4 regions of the Paenibacillus sp. FSL L8-0638 genome follow, and region 3 is predicted to be linked to each of the others. Evidence: riboswitches for the same ligand, from Rfam matches in the RefSeq annotation. Region 3 holds a riboswitch; each other region holds the start of a gene.
The links. A riboswitch is a leader RNA that binds a small molecule or an ion and turns the genes downstream of it on or off. The one in region 3 is predicted to bind cyclic di-AMP.
Positions count from the first base shown of each region.

Region 1: linked by a shared signal. The riboswitch ahead of MKY35_RS13525 (3D domain-containing protein) and the one ahead of MKY35_RS06530 (hypothetical protein) in region 3 are both predicted to bind cyclic di-AMP.
Region 2: linked by a shared signal. The riboswitch ahead of MKY35_RS00140 (G5 domain-containing protein) and the one ahead of MKY35_RS06530 (hypothetical protein) in region 3 are both predicted to bind cyclic di-AMP.
Region 4: linked by a shared signal. The riboswitch ahead of MKY35_RS00540 (C40 family peptidase) and the one ahead of MKY35_RS06530 (hypothetical protein) in region 3 are both predicted to bind cyclic di-AMP.

Region 1 is NZ_CP151960.1:3,114,508-3,120,213, forward strand. It holds gene MKY35_RS13520 (polysaccharide deacetylase family protein) at 85-891, shown strand; gene MKY35_RS13525 (3D domain-containing protein) at 1,085-1,753, opposite strand; cyclic di-AMP (ydaO/yuaA leader) riboswitch at 1,759-1,927, opposite strand; gene MKY35_RS13530 (amino acid ABC transporter ATP-binding protein) at 2,158-2,880, opposite strand; gene MKY35_RS13535 (ABC transporter substrate-binding protein/permease) at 2,867-4,330, opposite strand; gene MKY35_RS13540 (M20 family metallopeptidase) at 4,479-5,657, shown strand; gene MKY35_RS13545 (hypothetical protein) at 5,697-5,706, shown strand, end outside.
Region 2 is NZ_CP151960.1:26,421-32,126, reverse strand. It holds gene rnmV (ribonuclease M5) at 1-404, opposite strand, end outside; gene MKY35_RS00140 (G5 domain-containing protein) at 551-1,699, opposite strand; cyclic di-AMP (ydaO/yuaA leader) riboswitch at 1,971-2,254, opposite strand; gene MKY35_RS00135 (TatD family hydrolase) at 2,456-3,226, opposite strand; gene MKY35_RS00130 (HD domain-containing protein) at 3,269-4,552, opposite strand; gene MKY35_RS00125 (AbrB/MazE/SpoVT family DNA-binding domain-containing protein) at 4,884-5,138, shown strand; gene rsmI (16S rRNA (cytidine(1402)-2'-O)-methyltransferase) at 5,263-5,706, opposite strand, start outside.
Region 3 is NZ_CP151960.1:1,442,450-1,448,155, reverse strand. It holds gene kdpB (potassium-transporting ATPase subunit KdpB) at 1-283, opposite strand, end outside; gene kdpA (potassium-transporting ATPase subunit KdpA) at 321-1,997, opposite strand; gene MKY35_RS06530 (hypothetical protein) at 2,409-2,804, opposite strand; cyclic di-AMP (ydaO/yuaA leader) riboswitch at 2,920-3,092, opposite strand; gene MKY35_RS06525 (glutathione peroxidase) at 3,558-4,043, shown strand; tRNA gene MKY35_RS06520 (tRNA-Leu) at 4,188-4,270, opposite strand; gene MKY35_RS06515 (XRE family transcriptional regulator) at 4,613-4,834, shown strand; gene MKY35_RS06510 (helix-turn-helix transcriptional regulator) at 4,958-5,341, opposite strand; gene MKY35_RS06505 (helix-turn-helix transcriptional regulator) at 5,435-5,706, opposite strand, start outside.
Region 4 is NZ_CP151960.1:134,725-140,430, reverse strand. It holds gene MKY35_RS00550 (M1 family metallopeptidase) at 1-1,923, shown strand, start outside; gene MKY35_RS00545 (hypothetical protein) at 1,935-2,762, shown strand; cyclic di-AMP (ydaO/yuaA leader) riboswitch at 3,039-3,176, shown strand; gene MKY35_RS00540 (C40 family peptidase) at 3,182-3,682, shown strand; gene MKY35_RS00535 (GNAT family N-acetyltransferase) at 3,985-4,491, shown strand; gene MKY35_RS00530 (4a-hydroxytetrahydrobiopterin dehydratase) at 4,570-4,869, opposite strand; gene MKY35_RS00525 (hypothetical protein) at 4,987-5,280, opposite strand; gene motA (flagellar motor stator protein MotA) at 5,468-5,706, shown strand, end outside.

The sequences.
Region 1 (5,706 bases), 1.7 Mb from region 3:
TGTAACCAGCATATTTTTAATAGGACAGGTACATAATAGTCGAGAGCACCACTAGGTACCACTGCACGAAAAGGGGGGATACATATGCCGTACAGGGGAGTGTTGCCATGCTTGGCACTGTTACTAGCATTTTCAAGTTTACCCGTTCACGCGGATGCGCCTCCCAATATCGGAACGCCCCATCCCAAAGAAGCAGCTGTTGCTTCTTCTGTACATCTGAGTACAGATCGAGCTACTCCTACATTAGCAATGTTGCGTAAAAAACATGCGGACATTTTTAAAATGTGCGGCCCACACACCCGCCAAATTGCCTTAACCTTTGATGATGTGCCCGATTCTAGGTATACGCCGCAGGTTTTGGACGTATTACACGCCAACGGCATCAAAGCCACCTTTTTCATCGTCGGTCACCGTGCGGAAAAGCATCCGGGGATTATACGTCGTATTATCCGTGAAGGCCATGCTATAGGAAACCATTCCTATACTCATCCGGATTTTAGGAAGGCTACACCAGAACGCTTTCGCAACCAGATTACAAAAACAGAACGTATTTTACAAGCCAGCGCAGGTTTTCGCCCCAAGTTGATTCGTCCACCCTACGGTGAAATTACAGAGCCTCAAATAAAGTGGGCACGTCGTCATGGCTACATGATTGTCAACTGGAATGTAGACTCTCTCGACTGGAAGGGACTAAGTAAAACACAAATTCAGCGAAATGTGATTCCAGCTACAGGGCCTGGCTCTATTATTTTAATGCACGCTGGTGGAGGTCAAAGTTCCAACTTGCAAGGCACTGTCCAAGCTTTGCCGGGTCTAATTCACTCTCTAAAAGCTAAGGGCTACAAATTTGTGACAGTCCCCCGGCTACTCCACACATCGGAACGAAAATAACAGTATGTTTATAATTGAGGTCCAAGCTAAAGCAACGTAAAAAGGCTGTCTTACCAGCAGAAGTATTCTGCTCGTCAAGACAGCCTTTTTACGGATAGGACCTGATAAGAGTCCGACCTAGATATATACGGATATAGGCGTTATGTTTACATAATATATATTATGTTTAATTAAACTGTATATACGTACAATGCTATTTATCAATAACGTACAGCTTCACATTTTGAAATCCAAAGTCGTTCACAAATGATTTGTTGCCTGGAATAAAGATATCAATCCGCTTTCCTGTAATGGCGCTGCCCTGATCGCGAGCGACAGCTACAAAAGAATGATCCGGCAAACCTGGATGGGAGTAGCCTGTAACCAGTACTTTCGTGCCCATCGGAATGACGTTAGGATCTACCGCAATTGTACCTAGTTTAAGCGGATTGCCGTAGTAGTCCACTGCGCCCCATTTACCATTCTCATCGGCTGCGGCAGAATACGCTGAAGCCTTAACGTCAACTATTTTGCTATAGTTGAATGTTTTACCCCAAGCTTCAATCGTTGGCGCCTCATTCGCTGCTGCTTTCTCCGTAAGAAGCTGCGGCTTCGATTCCGAAGCTGCCTTTACACTTTTTTCGCCAGGCACCTTAATTTGCAGACCTGCATATATATTGTTGGAGGCAATGTTTGGGTTGGCCTTTGTTAGCTCGTCTACCGATACTCCATAACGTTGAGCAAGCAAAAAGAAGGTATCGCCCTCTTTGGCAGTGTGAAGCGAGGCAGCATCCGCTATTCCAGCTGTCTGTGCCAGCCCTGCAATAGCTGCGGCAAGCACCGCAATTTTCATCGTTTTACCAATATGTTTTAAATGTTTCAAAATATGTACCTCCTCTGTTATGCCTGCGAAGTTAGCTGTCGGATTCGGACTCAGGAGAAGCCCTATGCATGTGCAATTCACCCCTAGGCATATTCCTCATCGTCTTATGACGTATCGGAATGGCTGCCGTTGTTACGTCCCCCGCACTTCCCATAGTTTGGGCCAGCATTTCAGCACTTGTCTAACCGCATGCTGTCCCGGTAAGTTTTGGCTTACTGCATAATATCACAATTTTGTAACCTTATCCGCATGAAAATGTTGGGAACCCTGAACATCATACTACACTCGTTACAATTTTGTCATCAAGAAATCGATATTTGTTACGAAAGTATGGGGAAATGGTGACAAAAAAAGAAGAGCCCTCCGTCAACGGAGAGCTCTTTTATGATTAGATCAACACTTTCTTACAATACTTTGGCAAGAAAATCACGAGTGCGATCATGGCTTGGAGTGCCAAATACCTGGTCTGGTGCACCCTGCTCCACAATTTGACCGTTATCCATAAAGATAATTCGATCGCCTACCTCGCGGGCAAAGCCCATTTCATGCGTTACAATTACCATTGTCATACCGCCTTCGGCGAGCTTCTTCATTACATCCAGAACCTCTCCAACCATTTCAGGGTCCAATGCAGAAGTCGGCTCATCGAACAGCATTACGTGCGGCTGCATGGCCAAAGCACGCGCAATCGCAATACGTTGCTTCTGACCACCGGATAGCTGGTTCGGATAGGTATTCTTCTTATCCTCGAGCCCCACGGTACGCAGGAGTTCTAATGCAATTTTTTCCGCTTCCTTACCTGACTGTTTTCTAACCTGCGTCGGTGCAAGCGTCAGGTTCTGCAACACTGTTTTGTGTGGGAACAGATTAAAATGCTGGAACACCATCCCCATTTTTTCCCGGGTTACATTAATATTATGACCACGAGCTGTAATCGGCTCGCCCTCAAATAAAATCTCCCCATCCGTCGGCTGTTCTAACAGATTCATACAACGCAAAAACGTACTCTTCCCCGAACCGCTGGGACCGATGATAACGACAACTTCTCCTTTGGCGATATCTATATCAATGCCTTTTAAAATCTCATTCTTGCCGAACGATTTACGCAATTGTTTAACGGTGATCACTGGCTCTCAACTTCCTTTCCCATAAACCAAGCAGCTTAGACAAGCTGAATGTCATTACAAAATAAATAGCGGCTGTGATTATGAACGGACTTAATCCTTCATAGGTAATATTCTTAATGACCTGGGCTTGATACATAATATCCACCATACCAATAGTCGAAATAATGGAGGATTCTTTAATAATTGTAATAAACTCATTACCGATAGCAGGCAAAATAGATTTAAACGCTTGCGGCAAAATGACGTGACGCATAGCTTTGCCTCGTCCCATACCCAATGAGCGTGCAGCCTCCATCTGTCCACGGTCTACTGCCTGGATACCTGCACGGAAAATTTCAGCCAGATATGCCGAGCTATTCAGAGACAATGTGATTATACCGGACTGGAGTGGAGTAAAATTGACACCCAGCGTCAAAGCAATCCCGTAGTGAATGATCATGAGCTGCACCAGCATAGGTGTGCCACGCAGGATCTCCACATATGTGGTACCTAACCACTCAATGATGCGTATACCACTCATCCGCAGCAAGGATACGATCAGACCAATGATAAATCCAAACAGTACTCCGAGTGCAGACAGCAACAGAGTGTAACCAATACCCGTAGCGTAAAGACTGCGGTATTTCCAAAAAATATCTACGATGTTATTAGAAGAAACCTGTCGATCTGCCGAGAGTGCACTCGCTTCTGTAGAAAACTTTTCAATCGACCCGTCCGCTTTCAGGCGAGCCAACGTTTTATTTACAGAGGCAAGCAATTCTGCGTTCCCCTTACGTATACCTACAGCAGTTTCTGCTCCGGCATCCTCAGGTACCGCTTTGGCAAGTGTTACGGTGCCATCTAACGTGTACCCTTTAGCAACCGTATCTTCGATCACAACAGCGTTGATACGCTGGGTCCGCAGCTGGAGTACCAGATCGGATATTTTGTCCAGTGAGGTTACAGAGGCATTGGGTACTTTTTGAGCAATTTCTTCCTGAATACTTCCCTTTTGCGCGCCAATCTTCTCGCCTTTCAAAGCAGCCATCGTAGGATATTTGTCTTTATCCTCTGGGCGTACCATAATGACTTGCTTGGAGCGATAATATACATCTGAAAAATCAATGCTTTTTCTACGCTCATCCGTCGGTGTCATACCGGACAGTACCAAGTCTACGCGACCACTTTGCAGAGCAGGTAGCAAAGAGTCAAAACTCATGTCCTCAGGGACCATCTCCGCACCCAAATCTTTGGCGATTTCCTTCGCGATTTCCACATCGAATCCAACAATAGTATCCTTACCGTTAATAACTTTATGAAACTCATACGGCGGAAAGTCGGCACTCATGCCCACTACAAGTTTTTTCTGTGGCTTTGCTTCCGTTCCGTATGCATTGAGCATGGGAAGACCCGTCAACAGCAAGATAACCGCCGTCAAAACCAGGGCGGTAAAACGATATGCCTTTTTCAATCTTTTTTTCTCTCCTTAAATTCTTTATAATAAATAAGATTGTGTCATTATAAATGAATATGCATGATTATGCAATGAATGTTATAGTACAATTTCAGCATACCTAGCGCAGTACCTACATTACAGCTTATATAAAGGAGTTTTCAGCATGGATTTTAAACAGACCATTCAAAAGACAATTGAGCAGCATGCCCCACGCTTTAAGGACATTTCGTTATATATTGGGGCAAATCCTGAACTTGGAAACGAGGAATTTCTGGCCGCTGCCCGTTTAAAAGAAGAACTCATTTTTCACGGTTTTGAGGTCCAGGCACCCGTTTTGGGCATAGAAACAGCCTTTATTGCAACTTACAAAGCTGAAAAATCCGGACCGATTGTCGCTTTTCTGGCAGAATATGACGCTCTGAAAGGTTTAGGACACGCCTGTGGGCACCATCTGATATGCATGATGAGTACCGGTGCTGCCGTTGGCCTCAAGTCGATCATCGACGAAACTGGTGGAGAAGTACGGGTATACGGCACACCTGCCGAAGAAACTCGTGGTGCTAAGGTCCCTATGGCCGCTGCCGGTTTGTTTGATGATTGCGACATAGCACTTATGACGCATCCTTATGATCGTTACGAAAAATCAGGCAAATCGCTGGCGATTGATGCTGTACAATTCGAATTTTTTGGTCAATCCGCTCACGCGGCTGCCAGCCCGCACGAAGGCATTAACGCGCTGGACGCTGTGATTCAAACGTTCAATGGCATCAATGCGTTCCGTCAACAAGTAAAAAGTACAGTGCGTATCCATGGGATCATTAATCAGGGTGGGCAAGCAGCCAATATTATTCCTGATTACGCCTCAGCCCAATTTTATGTAAGGGCCGCTACACGTCAAGAACTGAACCCGCTGACTCGCCGTGTTATTCAAATTGCTGAAGGAGCTGCTTTACAGGCCGGGTGTCGTTTGGAGACCTCCAATTATGAGACTTCTTATGATGAAATGGTCACGAACCGTGTACTTTCCGATGCGTTTACCGCAAATTTGGTGCAGGCTGGCATTTCGCAAGAAGATATAACGGAAGGCGAAGATCATGGCTCCATGGATATCGGAAATGTATCGCTTCATTGCCCTGCTATCCATCCTTACATTCAAGTTATTGACGAGAAGCATGCCTTGCATACACCAGAATTCCGCGATTTGGCGATGCAGGACCGAGCCATGGAAGGAATGCTGCTGGCTGCGAGAACTTTGGCATGGACTGCTTGCGATGTAATCACGAATCCTGAACTGCTAGCCCAGATAAAAAAAGAATTCGCTCTGCTGAATAACGAACGCTAAATCTTAATTCCGTGTTATTTCAGAAAGGAGTAGCCAGCCATGGATAGTA
Region 2 (5,706 bases), 1.4 Mb from region 3:
GCAGCATTGGGGTGGGTGATAAGTCCAGCATCAATCAGGTCCGCCCACTCAATCAGCGGATCGGCGCCTTCTACTGTCGTATGAACCCGTGCGAGAGCGTGTCTGATCGCTTCCGGTGAGGCATTCTCCACACCAATATCTCCTTTGCGCGTCGCTTCTGCCTCGGGTATAAAGGCCTGCTTGCAGCCGGGTACCTTGGAAGCGATAATCTTACGGATGCGCTCCCCTGCATGATCGGGATCGGTTAAAATGATGACCCCCCGCCGCTCCTGCGCCAATGCAATTTTACGCAGCGTCATTTTATTAATGGCTGAGCCGCCAGTTTCTATCGTATCCGCTTCAACAGCGCGGCGAATGGCCACCGTATCATCCCGGCCCTCTACCACGATCACTTCCTTGATCATTTGCATTTCCCTCCACTGCTACACAGCAAGCTATATTTATCTTTCCCTGCTTTTGAAAACAAAATAAGAAGAGGATATCCTCTTCTTAGCATGGCATAACTATGTTGTTAATACTATCGCATTGCCCTCAACATACACAACCTGTTTTAGTTGATTTCAGGCTTTACCGGTCCGATAACATATACGGTTTTACCGTGCTTACGACCAAATTGGTTGGCTCGGCTCAAACTCTCATAATACACATCGATTTTGTGGCCTTTAATCGCGCCACCGGTATCCTCCGCACGGCGGAAGCCCACCCCTTCGATATACACCCACCAGCCGATTGGAATTATACTCGGATCGACAGCGATGGTACGGCCTTCCGTCACGCGCGTGCCGGATGCAGTACGTGTACCGATACCTGGCTCCTGTGAGGAATACGCCGTCATGGAGACATTTTGTAAAACTTTGCTATATTTAAAATTGACGCCTGCTTTACGGACAGCATTGCCCGAACTAACCGTTGTTGCCCTAACCGCATCATTGGGACCGACGGAAGCAGCAAGAACGACCGGCTTTTTCTTCGTTCCTACCGCTATAACCTTATCCACACGGTTCTGTGCAACTTCCTTGTTAACCAGCTGTTTGGATACCAACTTTCCATCATGATATACCTTTTGAACGTGCTGGACTACCACACCCGATTTGCCGCTTTGAATGACCCGATTATCGCCTTTATAAAGACTCGGATCGGCCGTTTTGATGACCTGATAAGGCACCTGTTTTTTCTGTTCGACCTGCTGTTTCTTCACACGGACGATTTTTATGTCCATGTTAGACGAAACAGAGGCATCCAACGCAGGATAAACTTTATCCGTTGACGATAATTTATAGCCCGAGGTACGAATGGCACCTTCTACTGTATTTTCTGTTGTGTACAGCTTTTTCGTCTCATTGCCTGAAGATACTTTAACTTGATTGGCACGTTTAATGACTACGCGATCCCCATCCTGTACTGCTCCATTTAGCGGCATAGAAATTGTATCATGCGGCTGAAGTGAAATGGAATGCTCGCTCAGCAAATCTTGAAGCTTGGATTCCCGGGTTTCTACCGCAGATGCCTTGCCATCAATGACAAAAAAGACTTGTTTTTTAGATTGCGTGTACATCAGAATTGAAATCATAATCGTTAGCGCGATTAGAAAAATAGCAACCAAAGCAGCCTGGCGCACATTCTCTTGCTTCCAACGCAATACGTAAGACATGCTGGATGAGCGTGACTCATGGGTCTCCTCTTTTTGGAAAATGCCCATTTCCTCCGTCCTCCTTACATAGCCCGCCGTCTGGAGTAAGACATAGTTGAGATTTGACGTGACTATAACAGATTTTCTACAAGACAAGCCCAAACTGCGACTGTCCTGCACCATGTACCCGTCTTCGCGGCATGCTGTCCTCCCCTGTTTAACCACAGTATGATGACAGATTTTCTTTTATTCACAACAAAAAAAGCCAAAGAAAGAGACTAGAGAGCTCTTTCGTGGCTTCCGGCATGTGTGAATATGCGGGAAAACTCATGCACGAGATGGCTTCTCTCTTGTTACGCTTACGGGGTTAGCTGTCGGGTTCGGACGTAGAGAGTCGCCCTAGCTTGGGTCAACCGCTCATGGCGGTCGCCTTCACATTCACCCCAAAGACCCAGAAAGAAATCGAAATACGGCTCCTCTACCTGTTCAATCCCATCTGGGAAAAGAATTTAAGGTCGAGCCGGCTGGCGGAAGAGACGTTCCCTTCTTGCACATAAGCCGGACGTACTGTAAGCCATATCGGTTCCCCCGTTCCCTGTAAAAGGGACTCAGCGAGACTGGTTCATGAAATGACTTGTTGATGTTTACATTCAAACAACAATTCACTGAAAAGATGATATCCTGTTTCCATGCATGTTGTAAAGCAGGTTTCAAGTACATTTTTCAAAATATTCGGTTAAAATATTGTAATATTCTCGAGTTTCCTGCAACAAATTCATGATTAGCTTCGTCTATCTCTTTATTTTGATCGATTTCTTCGCTTTTTTATTGAATGTCAAATCGTTCCAAGGCATTTTGGGTCGTTATTGACACTAATTCCTCCACTGTAATCCCCTTGATTTGGGCTGCAGCCTCTGCTACCAGTCTCACATGCGCAGACTCATTTCGCTTCCCGCGAAACGGATGCGGCGTCAGGTAGGGCGCGTCCGTTTCAATGAGCAGACGGTCCAGTGGCACCTGTGCGAGCACCTCTTTGGGCTGCTTGGCATTTTTAAACGTTATTGGACCACCGAAGGAAAGGTGAAATCCCATATCCAGCACCATTTGGGCTGTCTCCCAGCTCCCAGAAAAGGAGTGCATGACTCCGCCAATCTCACTCGCTTTTTCCTCACGCAAAATCTTAACAATATCTTCATGGGCATCCCGGTTATGAATAACAATGGGCATTTTGAGCTCACGAGCCAGACCAATTTGATTTCGAAACACCCGATGCTGAACATCCTTCGGTGATGTATCCCAATAATAATCCAGACCGATCTCTCCTATGGCTACGACCTTCTTATGACTGCATAACGATGCAATCCATTCTAGATCGCCCTCCTGCATTGTAATCGCATCCTGTGGGTGCCATCCAACTGCCGCATAAATAAAATCATACGTCTCGGCCAATTTCATGGTGGATGGAATGGTCTCACGATTAAATCCGATATTGATCATCCGCGTTACTCCTGATTCGACAGCACGTGCTATAACTTCTTCACGATCTTCGTCAAATTGTGGCGCATCCAAGTGAGTATGAGTGTCGAATAAATCCAAGGTCTACATCTCCTTTTTTTACTTACATTTCTATATAGTTGTCTATTCTTTGACAAAATAATTCCTTATTTCGGCAGGAAGCCTGTCTTTTACCGCGTTCAATTTATTCTGAGGAAAATACATATGATATTTTCCTCGGTGAATACCACTTATGGAGCGTACAATTTCCGAAACTTCGGAAATTTCGCTCACCTCGCCCTGACGTCCAAGCAGTAAAATCTGGTTGTCCGTCGAGCCACCCTGCCGAAACACATCATAAGGAAGATCCGTCGGAAAATCAATTTCAAAATCATATTCAGGGTGCAAACCAGCCTCTTCCAAAGCTTTCCGAATACTGTCAATGGTATCTGTATCCATATTTTCAATCTCTACATATTTATACAATCTACGGTCCATAAAGCGGCTGCTCAAATCACTTAAAATTTCGTCCTTTTCTCGTTTCCACTGGCTAAATACGGTCTGAATTAATGACTCATCGAGCATCAGATATTGCTCTACTGTAAGCTCTCCTTTCAACAGATCCGGCAGCGGGTCCAGCAGAAAACCAAACTCATATCCATTTTTAAACAATTCCTTTGCTCGCTTGAAAATTTTACGTAAAAGGATCTCCGAGCTGCGTGTTACAGGATGAAAATAAATTTGCCAATACATCTGATAGCGTGACATTAAATAATCTTCTACTGCATGCATGCCTGATTCCTTCACAACAATTCTCCCATTATGAGGACGCAACAGTCGTAAAATACGATCCAAATCAATCGTGCCGTAGTTGACACCTGTCGAATGAGCATCCCGCAACAAATAATCCATACGATCGGCATCTAGCGGACTGGTCACCAAGTTAACAACAATCGGCTTATCATACGTTTTGGCTATAACCGCAGCCACCTTTTGTGGAAGCTTCTCGTCGACTTGCCGTAGCACGGCGTTGATCTTCGTGTCTCCCAGTACAATGCGGCATGTCCAATCCTCATGGTTCATATGAAAGGCTTCCTCAATTGAATGTGAAAATGGGCCGTGCCCCACATCATGCAATAGAGCCGCACACAGAGCAACCAGCCTTTCCTCCTTCGGCCAATCTGGGAAATCTCCACGTTCAAATTGAGAAATAATACTTCTCGTAATCTCATATACGCCCAATGAGTGTGAAAACCGGCTATGCTCCGCTCCATGAAACGTAAGATACGACGTGCCTAGCTGCCGTATGCGGCGTAAACGTTGGAACTCCGGCGTGTTGATCAACCGCCATATCACAGTATCCTGAACATGGATGTAATTATGTACCGGGTCTTTAAATACTTTTTCTTCACTGAGTGGCTGGTGCAAGATATCAGCTCCTTTAATATTCGGAATAATGGATTAAAATACAATAAAATCCTAAAGCATTTCCCTCATTCGACATTCTTTGTCGTAATATGTCGAATTATAGTTTTTCGACATTTCCAAATCGACAAATTCAATAAATCATCAATAAGATAAGGCAATGCACATGAGTAAAGCTCTTTAATCTAAATACTTTTGCATAATCAGACTGTTACTACATTTTTTAGGTTGACTGTTTTGGGAATCGTTGGTATAGTAAATATCAGAAAAGAGAAAATTTTGTCGAATCATGACACTTATATTATTTTAAACGGCGAGAGGAGCCTGATTTATTATGATGAAATCCACTGGTATTGTAAGAAAAGTCGACGAGCTCGGACGTGTTGTTATTCCAATCGAATTGCGCCGTACCCTGGGAATCGGGGAAAAAGACGCGTTGGAAATTTATGTTGATGGCGAACGCATCATGCTTAAAAAATACGAGCCTGCTTGTATCTTCTGCGGTAATGCTGAGAACGTAATTTACTTCAAAGGGAAAATTGTTTGCCAAGATTGCATTTCTGAAATCCCAACACCTGTGACAAACTGAGAATTTTAGTATATAATAGACTTATCAGATATTGTTAATTCTAACCTTTTTCATATACACTCCTTGTTGCCTTCCACGGTTTGAACCCAACCGTTGGAAGGCCCTTTTTTGTTTAGGCAGATATTCATAAGAGTGCGTTGTAGACATCTCTCTTGGAGATTGCACGATCTGTGGCTGTACGCTTCATTGCGTCCTTGCGTGTAAGTCCCTCTTGCTCGTAATGTGCGACGTGGGACTCCAAAGATAAGGACTGCCACCATGCCTGACGTTCCTGTTCTTCTTCCTCTTCGTCTTTTCCTTCAACCACTAGACAATATTCACCAATCGGTGGATTTTCCTCTAGTTTAGCAAGGCATTGCTCCACGGTTCCTCGTACCCATTCCTCATGCAGCTTGGTCAGCTCACGCGCAAGCACCACTTTGCGTGAACCTAATGTTTCCTTCAACACCATCAATGTCTTCATAATACGATGAGGCGATTCATAAAAAATAATTGTGCCGTGAGATACCTGAAACGATAGCAACAGCTTCTCCAGGTCCTTTTTCTCCCGTGGTGGAAAACCAGCGAA
Region 3 (5,706 bases):
CAGCTTGTGCCTTACCCCGCCCCTCCGCGAGCGCTTCGGCAAAATTGGCAAAAAGCAACGTAAACAACAGAATAACAAACACGGCCAGGTTAAAGCCCATTTCCTTGTCAGTTCCAAAATAACCGGGAAACAGTAACATTAGCAGCACGACCAATGTACCGATCTCCACGACGAACATGACAGGATTTTTCATCATCATCATCGGATTTAATTTTATAAAGCTATCCTTGATCGCATGCTTCAAGATGCTTCTGTCCAGCATGTGTTTGCGTTGTTCCTTCATGGTCAAACACCCCGTTCATCCATTCTCATTTTCTTCTTCACATAGTCAAAAATTCAGCAACAGGTCCCAATACGATGACAGGTAAAAAGGTCAACGCACCAATCAGCAGCACGACTCCGATCAGAATGGCTCCAAATAACTTGTTGTCCGTGCGCAGTGTCCCCGTCGTCACCGGAGTCGGTGCTTTGGCATTCAACGAAGCCGCCACAGCCAACAATGCAATCATAGATACATATCGTCCGAAGAACATAACCATCCCCGTTGTAACATTCCAGAATACGTTGTTATCTGAAAGACCTTCAAACCCCGAACCATTATTCGCAGCAGATGACGCATATTCATAGAGCACCTGAGTCAACCCGTGATAGCCAGGGTTAGTGACCGCATCATATCCCCAATGACTCATAAACGCAAGCGCAGTTGGGGCGAGAATGAGAAACGGATGTACCAAAATGGCAATGGCGATCAGCTTCATTTCCTTGCCTTCAATTTTCCTTCCCATAAATTCCGGAGTTCTCCCGACCATCAGTCCGCATATAAACACACCCAAAATCGCATACATCAGCATATTCATCAGCCCGACACCCTTGCCGCCAAAAATGACGTTTAGCATCATTTCTCCCAAAGCAGCCATACCACCCAGTGGGGTTAGTGTATCATGCATATTATTGACCGAACCTGTCGTTGCCGCTGTCGTGACCGCAGTGAATAAGGCCGATTGTCCGATGCCAAAACGAACCTCTTTCCCTTCCATGCTTCCCTGAGAAGCATCCACACCCAGTGTCTGGATTAACGGATTACCTGTCTTCTCAGACACATACGTAATGGATAGAAAAATAAGAAACAATACCATCATGGAGCTAAAAATAATCCAGCCCTGCTTACGATTACGGGCAAACAATCCAAAGGTATACGGCAACGAAGCCGGCATTACCCACATTGCCAAAATTTCCAGCACGTTCGTCCAAGGACTTGGATTTTCAAAAGGATGCGCAGAGTTAGCTCCCGCATAACCGCCCCCGTTTGTTCCCAAATGCTTGATGGACTCCAGAGAAGCAATGGGTCCCATAGAAATTTGCTGTTGTGTTCCGCTCAGCGTCGTAAGATCCGCCGTAGGCTGTAGCGTCTGTGGTACCTTCAATCCCACCAGCACCAGCGTAAGCACAAAGGCCAGCGGCAGGAAAATCCTTATAATGGCTTTAATAAAATCTTGAAAGAAATTGCCCATCCCTTCACCGCGCCGCGTCAATCCTCTCATAAAAGCCGCAGCAACCGAAAAACCGGAAGCAGCCGAAGTGAACATCATCATCGTGACGAACGCCATCTGTGTCAGATACGTAAGCCCGCTTTCTCCGCTATAATGTTGGAGATTCGTATTCGTCATAAAGCTGATTACCGTATTAAAAGCTAGTGATGCTTCCATATTACTGTTTCCAGTCGGATTACCGGGAAGCATTCCCTGTAAACGCAACAGCAAGTAGCTGATTGCCACAAGCACGGCGTTCGTAGCAATGAAACTCATAACATACGTAGTCCAACGCATGCTCTCTACTTTCTTCAAGCCTACTACCTTATAAATCAGCTTTTCTGTTCTGCCAAAAATCCGATCCGTCCGATTCGGTTCATTCGAGAATACATGATACATATATGTACCCATTGGCTTAACCAAGAGCAGCAATATAACGATCACAATTCCAATTTGAAGCAGCTCCATCCTCTATTCCTCCTTCAAAATGCTCCTGCGTTTGGAACAACAGACCCGATTCAGACCATCTATGAAGTGCACACGTTTGCGAAAACCTGCTACCAATGATGCTTTAATGTTCAGATCTGTTGTTCCCGCCCGCTCTATCCCTACAAGTGACTAGAACTTTTCAGGGTTCAGGAGTGCGTAGATTAAATACATAAACACAATAGCCGTAAGCCCGAGTATAACGATCATCCTCTTCGTCCTCCTTTAGAGGTCTGCGCATCACACCAGCGTACAAACAGCAGTATCACTCCATAACTCACAGCCATGACGAGCAGCATGTATATATCCATCATGTTTATACCCTCCGTATCGATCCTCAGATCGCCATTCTTATTCCATCATAAAATCATAAAACAACTATGTCATAAGTGCTTATCCGTTCAGCAGAAAACCCACCTCTCCGTTCAATGTGTAGATCACATGGTCCGCTCCCAATCCCCGATAAATTCCTTGTGGATTACAGCCGTGTGTAATAACATAGATCGATTCCGATGTTAGTGGTCGACATATTTGCAGGAAACGGCAAGTCAGATTCAAGCTGTTCTCGAACAAATACACACTACCAATTTCTTTTTTTGGAAAATTCCATTTTCCCGCTTGCATGGTATTGATGCGGACAATGTGCTCCACACCCATTTTTTTGAGCTGTCGTTCCTCCTGGGCGCTATTCGTGAGAACTGCAAACGCCAATTTTTTGAAAATAAGCAATTTCACAAAACTTCTGCCCGCTTCATTCGGTGCAGTGACAATAATTAACCGACCTTCCATCAGTAGCTCCTCTCCCGGTATAAAAAGACAACAAAAAGAAGCCGAAGGAAAAAGGCTTTCCTCCGGCTTCTGACATATCCATGATAAAATAAACCATGGCTGCACACGGCGGTTTGTTGCCTCTCCCTGTACGCTTACGAGGTTAGCTGTCGGATTCGGACGTGAGAGTCGCCCTATTTCTGGCACTTGACCGGAAAATTCACCCCATGAGACACACGGCTTCCGAAGCCGTACAGTCTCGATTGGTTCCCCCGCTTTTGCAACTGCAAAATTCAGCGCTATAGACATTTCGTTGTTGCTTCATTCAAATTAATTTGAAATTACGTCTTGAATCATACACCCGCGCATGGAAGACTGTAAAGCTCAACTGCAGGGTTATAAATCGGGCTTTAGAGCATAGAAGATTAATAATAACGCTTACAATGCAACTATGCTTCTCACAGCTCCTTTAATCTCTGTTTTTCATCCCTTTTTGAAAATGACAAGCATGTCAATATTGGCGTAGGGTAAAGCGTTATTGGCCTTTTTTGTAAAAAGAGAAGAAAATACGCTATATGTACCAGCTAAACACCGATTGAACCCGCTTTTATAAGAAGAAACACCTTAATTCGCTCCATTTGCGGTGCGATTTACTGTTTTGAGCAAAATACGATTTTACAGCGCCTGAAGGCTTTATGCAGCTTTTCCAGGCTTGCAACCCTTCTTTAAATTGTCTAAAATTTAATTGCTGAATATTGAATGAGGAGAGATGCTATGACCGTTTATGAATATGATGCGCAAACCCTGCAAGGGAAACAAATTCCGTTATCCACATTTGAAGGGAACGTTCTGCTTATCGTTAACACTGCCAGCAAATGTGGATTAACCCCCCAATACAAAGCGCTACAAGAGCTATATGACCAGTATCATGAACAGGGGCTCGAAATTTTGGGATTTCCCAGTAACCAGTTTGCCAAACAAGAGCCAGGTTCCAGTGAGGAGATTTCCGAGTTTTGCCAGATCAATTATGGTGTCACCTTTCCGATGTTCGCCAAGACAGATGTCAATGGCGATCAAGCACACCCCTTATTTCGCTACCTGACCCAAACAGCTCCGGGGGTATTAGGGTCCAAAGCGATCAAATGGAATTTTACTAAATTCTTAATTACAAGAGAAGGTAACGTATTTAAGCGCTATGCACCGCAAACCACTCCAGATAAGCTGGCGGGAGATATAGAGAAGCTTTTGCAGCAAAACTGACATTCTTCATTATCACAGTTAATAAACGACCTGTTGCAACCGTGGCTTCCGTGACTAAAGAATATAACGAGAAATGCTTAACAAAAAAAGCATCCCTTCACGTAAATCGTGTCAGGATGCTTTTTAACTGGGTCTTGCATATAATGCGGTCGAGAGGACTCGAACCTCCACGGGCGTACGCCCACTACCCCCTCAAGATAGCGTGTCTGCCATTCCACCACGACCGCAAATTATAATGTATTGAGGCAACAGATTTATTATACTCTCTCATCAACTATTTGTAAACAAAAATATAATAATTATTTTAACTTACATATATGAGCGATAATAATACCGTCCTGCATAAAGATAACCGCTTGCTGAACTATGCATTAATGTTGCCCCCTTACGGATTATCAGAACCACCTAGCACTTAACTAAGTAATTAATTTGACGAAATAACGTATTTACGATTGTAAAAACACGTATAAAAGTGTATCATAGTTTCAGATGGTTAATTCTAACATGTTTACTGATGATTATTATAACACACCAATTATTCCGTAAGAATCCGTAAGGGGCGATTTCTTTTGAACAACAAAATGCCTGTCACCTCCTTCGGGTGGGCCATCAAACAACAGCTTGTCGAACTTCGACTGGATCAGAAAACATTTTGTGAGACACACAATATTCCGCCTTCACGCTTGTCCAATCTGATTCACGGCACCCGCAAAGCACAAAGGTACAGAAAACAAGTTGCTGCAATTCTGAACATCGACGATAACGATTATAAGGAGGCATCGCCACTCTAAATCCAACAAGCATTCCAGTTACATACAGGTCATTCCATATCACCAAGAAACCAAATAAACCCGTAAAGCGAACCCCTCCAGTTCGTTTACGGGTTTTCACCCAGACGATCTTTAGCCAAAAAATCATTCCGGCTTTGTTTTATCCTTCTCAATTTTTTGCTTACGATATTTCGCAAATTCAACATATTCTAAAATAAAATTTTGTTCTTCCGTCTCAAGATCTTCTGCCTGGCAATTCAGTGGCCCCATCACTCCAAAAAAATAAGCAGCCTTCTGCTCCTGAAGTACGCCTTCTCCTGGCTTAATCCCTTTCATTAACCAATCGAGCGATACATTAAAAAAGTCCGAAATCTGAATTAAATGGGTGGTACCCGGCGTTGTTTTACCCCTTCTCCAATCACCGAGATTCCCTGAACTGATTTTAAGTTTTTCACAAAATGCCTTCTTGGTCATTCCCCGATCTTTAATCAAAGCTTCAATGCGCTGATAAATAGTTTGATCTCCCAAAATGTTTCCCCTCCGAAACAGTAACTTTTTCTGAAATAATTTTCATTTTTCAGCCTTACTCATTAGTAATCCCCATCAAATCCTAAGCAACCATTACCCCATAGTAGAATTGCGCTGGTTTTTCTCTTTACGAAAGCGGGTAAATTCAATATACTCAAGTATAAAATTTCTTTCCGCCTCATTAAGCGGTTCCCCCTGGCAATTCAGTTGCCCTGAAGCGTCAAAAAAATAAGGGTCTTGCGACTCCTTTAGCACCTCACCCTGTACATCTCGACCCAGCATAATCCAATCCAGACTGGCATCAAAAAAAGAAGCGATTTCAATGAGTTTATTCGTGCCTGGCGTCGTTTTTCCTCTTTTCCAAT
Region 4 (5,706 bases), 1.3 Mb from region 3:
TCGCAATCCGACCCGCAGTCCATAGGCCAACCACTATACGGCTCCCTGTCTGAGTCTGCGCTTGCCCCAAATGTGGGCAAGCCTCTAGGGGCAAACATCCTGCCTGACCTGCCCAAGAACCCTCCACAACCCGCTACAGAAATCCTCAGCAAACGGGTGGTAGAGTACCACATTGATGTATCTCTGGAAAAGGGACAGGTTTTGCGAGGCACTGAGACACTGACCTGGAAACATCCGGGCAAGAAAACCGTGAATGATCTGTATCTTCATCTATACCCGAACGCCTTCTCTTCCATGGAAACCACCTTTATGAAGGAATCCGGTGGAAAGCTGCGCGGAGACACCATGCCCAAAGACGGCTTTGGCTCTATGACGCTGACTGAACTAAAAACAGAAGACGGTTTATCCCTCATGCATCGCATCCAATATGTGCAGCCAGATGACGGTAACGCAGGCGACCGTTCGCTCATGAAGGTGCGTCTACCCAAGCCGGTACGAGGTGGCGAAGAAATCACATTATATATGAAGTTTGAGGTAAAACTGCCTGCTATCTTTGCTCGTATGGGTGGGACAGATGATTTTGTAATGGCAGGACAGTGGTTCCCGAAGCTCAGTGTCTACGAGACTGCAGGGCAGCGTGGACGCGCCGAGGAGGGCTGGAACCTCCACCAGTATCATGGTAACTCCGAGTTTTATGCCGATTTTGGAATTTACAGCGTACGGATTCGGGTGCCTGAAACTCATATCGTAGCAGCGACCGGATTTCCCACCCGTGGTGCCGTCCGACAGAACGGCCAAAAAATATATCAATTTTATGCCGACGATGTACACGATTTTGCCTGGTCCGCTTCACCCAACTTTGTAGCCGTAGAAGAACCCTTTTCTTCTGCTGAAGTCCCTGGTGTCAAAATCAAGCTCTACCTTGACCCATCGCACAAGGAGCTCAAAGGACGCTATATGAGCGCAGCGAAGGCCGCTCTTTTGTACTACAGCAAATGGTACGGGCCTTATCCATATTCCACCCTGTCCATCGTGGTTCCACCCAAATCAGGCAATGGAGCTGGCGGCATGGAGTATCCGACACTCATCACGGCCGCTGCTGCGGGTAATCTCAATCCTGGCTATAGTCTGGAACGGACATTAGTTCATGAGATTGGACATCAATATTTCTATGGAATGGTAGCCAATAATGAATTTGAGGAGCCGTGGCTGGATGAAGGCTTCACCTCCTATGCAGAGGAGCGACTTATGGAGCAAGAATATGGGCTCACCCCCAACTTGCCATTACAATCGGGACAGGTATCCTCCCCACAGCCGCTAAACCGTGAGTCATGGAAGTACGGCTCGGCTGCTGAGTACGCGCAAAATGCCTACTCTCGAGGCAAGCTGGTACTACGGGGCATTGAACGTCAGGTGGGTATGAAAAAAATGGATCGCATTATGCGGACCTACGTCCAGACGTACCGATTTAAGCATCCGTCCTCACAGGATTTTCAACGTATCGTGGAGAGAGTCACCGGACGCTCATGGAGCCACTATTTTGAACAGTATGTATATGACGGCCAGATGGCGGACTTTTCAGTGGATCACATCACAAACCACAAGCTGGAGAATGGATATGAAGCAGTCGTGACGGTCAGCAAAAAAGGGGCGGATTATCCCAAGATCCCTGTCCAATTTACCTTCAAGGATGGAACCACGAAATTCAAGGCTTGGGACGGTGCGGGCAAAAGCACAACTTTTCGGATCAAAAGTACTTCTCCCGTTTCCTATGTAACCCTTGATCCCCTATATACCATTGCACTGGAGAACAAGCATATTAACAATACCCTAAAAGCCGAATTGGACGAAAAGCAACAAACCCGTTGGAGTATAAGTGTAACCAAGCTGTTGGAGACACTGCTTGGAAGTCTGTCATGGTGAGGTGTCTATAGATGCGGACTGTTATAAAAGAGGGCTGGGCGCTGGTGCGCATACGATTTTATATCGTTATCATTTTATTTTTGTATCGATTACTGTGGGGGGTATTTCTCTATCGGCTGGTACAATCTGCCGTTATCCCGCTACTACTCCGTTATCCTGATCAGGGTCAAAACGAGCTGGGACAGACCTTGTTTTGGATGGAGAGCCAGATTGCTCTGATGGACAGCCGGGAAGTACATGTGTATTTGTGGATACTACTAGGGGCGACTGTACTACGCATACTGATCACTCCCTTCATTAGAGCCGGAATATATCAAAGTCTGCATACCGATGCGACTGAACCGCAAAGCCTGTCCTTTTTCAAGGGTATGAAACGCCATGGCATGTCGTCGCTGTTGTATTACACCATTGAGTTGGGACTGCTGCTGCTTCCCGCCTTTTGGATAGTACCGAGACTCTACCCTATTGTAGCAGGTACGCTTCAATCTCCCTCTTACCTGCTGCACTTGTTGCCCTATGCCATGGGGTGGATGGCTTACGGATGGTTCATTCGGCAGTGCATCCTGTATATGCAACTGGGTACTGTCGGTGGTCACGCCATACTATCGTCCCTGCTCGCCTTCTTTCGCCAGCTCCTCCCAGCTGTCGGTATATCCCTTTTGCTCGGTGCTTGTGTGCTGCTGGTCTTCGGTCTATTTGGCACCGTGGCGATGATTTGGACTGGCATGCTGGCGCTCATTCTCCAACAATCGTATCATTTTGTTACTAGTCTGGCCAGGCTGTGGCATATCAGTTCGCAGTACAGACTATGGCATAACGATATCTCCAGTAGAAGCTAAGCCCTTCCTTTATGTTAATCACTTCATTTCCGTCTGTCGAAAAAACTTTATGCATAACCGCGCAAACGGCACATAACTGAATACTGTTAACAAGATCTGTTCCTGGGACATTAGGAGCAGATTTTTTTTGTAACTTTTTGCAATGAAACATTTGCCAAAGCCAGCCGACTTTGTTACAATAATCGCAGTGAACTGATAGTAACAACTTTGTAATCTTTATTGTAACCTTTATCTCAAAAATATCGTTATTGTGAATACTGCTCTCCAAGGTGCACATCTTAAGTTAAGCCTAATTCCTGGCACCTAGGAAGCGGGGGAACCAGTTTGGGTGAATTGATCTCGCAACAGAGTGGTCATAGGGGAACCTTCTACCGAATCCTTAAGCTAACCTCGCAGGCATTGGAAGGGGTATATTTTTTTTGAAGAAGAAGCTAACGATCGCAGCTATGAGTCTTGCCATTGCCTTTACATCTTTTACATTCGGTGGCGGCAGTGCATTTGCAGACTCCAAGATGGACCAGGTCATCCAAGATGCCAAAGGAACGAACTACAGAAGCGGAGGCACTACACTCGAGGGATTCGATTGCTCCGGCTTCACAATGTATGTATTCAACAAACTGGGAATTAAACTTCCGCATCAATCTGGATCACAATTCAAAATGGGATCTTCCGTATCCCGCGATGAAATGAGACCTGGAGACCTGGTGTTCTTCAACACCACAGGAAGAGGCATTTCCCATGTAGGTATCTTCGTAGGTGAAGGGAAATTTGCCCACTCCTCGACTTCACGTGGTGTAGTAGTTAGCTCACTGAACGAAAATTATTACGCTAACCGCTATGTCGGTGCAAAAAGAATTATGAGCACAGACGCTTACCATTCTGTAGCTTCAGATATTCCTGATGACGACAACGTAGAATAACTAACGCACAGCAAGCTAACTCTAGCCGCAATTTGATTCTGCCGGAATCGAATTGCGGCTTTTTATGTCCACAACATCAGCAATGATTATCTTTACTGACGAACTGACACCTCAAAAGGTTTCAATTTTAGCGAACATCGTCGGTTTTACCGTCACCGCTGGGGGAGCATATGAGCAGTAATTCCTTCTTATTGAATGTATACCCGACTTAGGTAGGAAATAAACACGCTTGCCATTCCCCTGCAACTTGTCTACAATCTGTTGTTAATGATTGAAGTACCTGTAAAAGGAGGATGGAACACATGCCGGCCTCAATATCCAACTATCGGATCGTACCGATGGACGAGCATCAAGCGGCTGCAATCTGTGAGTGGCGCTATGATCCACCTTATAACATATACGGTTGGCTCCCCTGGGAACAAATGAAGGCGCTTGAGGTCGAATTTGGAAATCCCACGCTTCGCCAAGAGCAATATGTTGCCGTACTGGATGAAGAGAACAAGCTGATGGGATTTGCTCAATATTTTCCTATGATCGGTGTGACCCGGCTAGGCCTTGGAATGCATCCTGACAGATGCGGACATGGCAAAGGCTCTGATTTTGTCCGTGCCATTGCAGAGGAAGCCCAACGACGCAACCCGAAGAATGAAATTGATCTAGAAGTGCTCACTTGGAATGAGCGCGCTATCCGGGCCTACAAGGCGGCTGGATTTGAGCTTACAGATACCTATGAACGACAGACCCCCGATGGCAAAAAACCGTTTTATTGTATGGTATATCGTCCCGAGCACCCAACCCGGGTACTATGATAAAAGCGCCTTCGGCATACAACCACGATGTTGTATAGCGAAGGCGCTTTTATCATCATACGACAGATCATTACAAACTCAATGACTGCTGCGCATTTTTTCAAAAGCTTCATTATATTGCTGGGCTTCCTTGATATCCACGGCCATAATACCGCCGTCGTCCCAAGAGGTCAAACGCAGAGTCACGGTCTTGTAATCAATCGTAATAAATGGATGATGATTGAATGCTTCAGATATAGCGGCAACTTCATCCACGAATGCAATCCCTTTCATAAAACTGGAAAAATTGTATTTCCGGACGATCCAACGTCCTTCCTCCAGTTCCCAGCCCTCCAGTTTCTCCAGATGTACCTCAATCTCTTCTTGTGTAAAAGGCATGTTACGAACTCCTCCCCGTTTATACGGAAGCCTTTCGACCGCTTAAACACGGCCAAAACTACGATATATTGGTGTACATATTACCACGGCCCCGTTGATAATTCCATAAGACGGACCTCAAATTAAAGGGACTGACGTCAGCTCCTCGTCTCCAATCAGTACATAGATACGATGCTGCTCCGGCTCATAGATCACAACGCCACTCCCTACAGTGATTAGGGGCTCTGTACCCAGTGCATAAAATAAGTCTTCAGCCAAAGCTTCATTGACTTCCTGACGCCCCGCCGGGTCCAGCCTGTCCCAATCTTCTGCTTCCATCTCAAAAAACTCATAGCTATCTGGGATGCGTCCCACAGCGTCTGTCAAATCGTTCAAAATTTGTTCATACTCACGCCCATGCTTTACTCCCATGCCATTTCCTCCAATGGTTCCGCCATTCAATGCATAATCACCTTATTATACCGGAAATTCGCACTTAACAAAAAAGAGAGTTTTGTCGATAAATACTATAATCCGTCTTGTAATGACGCGCTTGGGGCAAGGACGACCCCGGCGGCATGAAAGGATTCAAAATCTATTCTCATGGATGAGGTGTATCATGCAAATTTCAACCATTATCGGACTTGTGCTCGGGATTGTGTCACTGGTCGTCGGGATGATCTTAAAAGGCGCTCCAGTCGTCAACCTGGTCAATAATCCCGCTGCTTACATGATTATTTTCGTCGGAACGGCAGCGAGTATATTTATGGCCTTCCCGATGGCAGAAATCAAACGGATTCCGAAGCTGTTCAAGGTTATTTTCACCGAACAAAAACTGTTAGACCGCAAAGAGCTCAT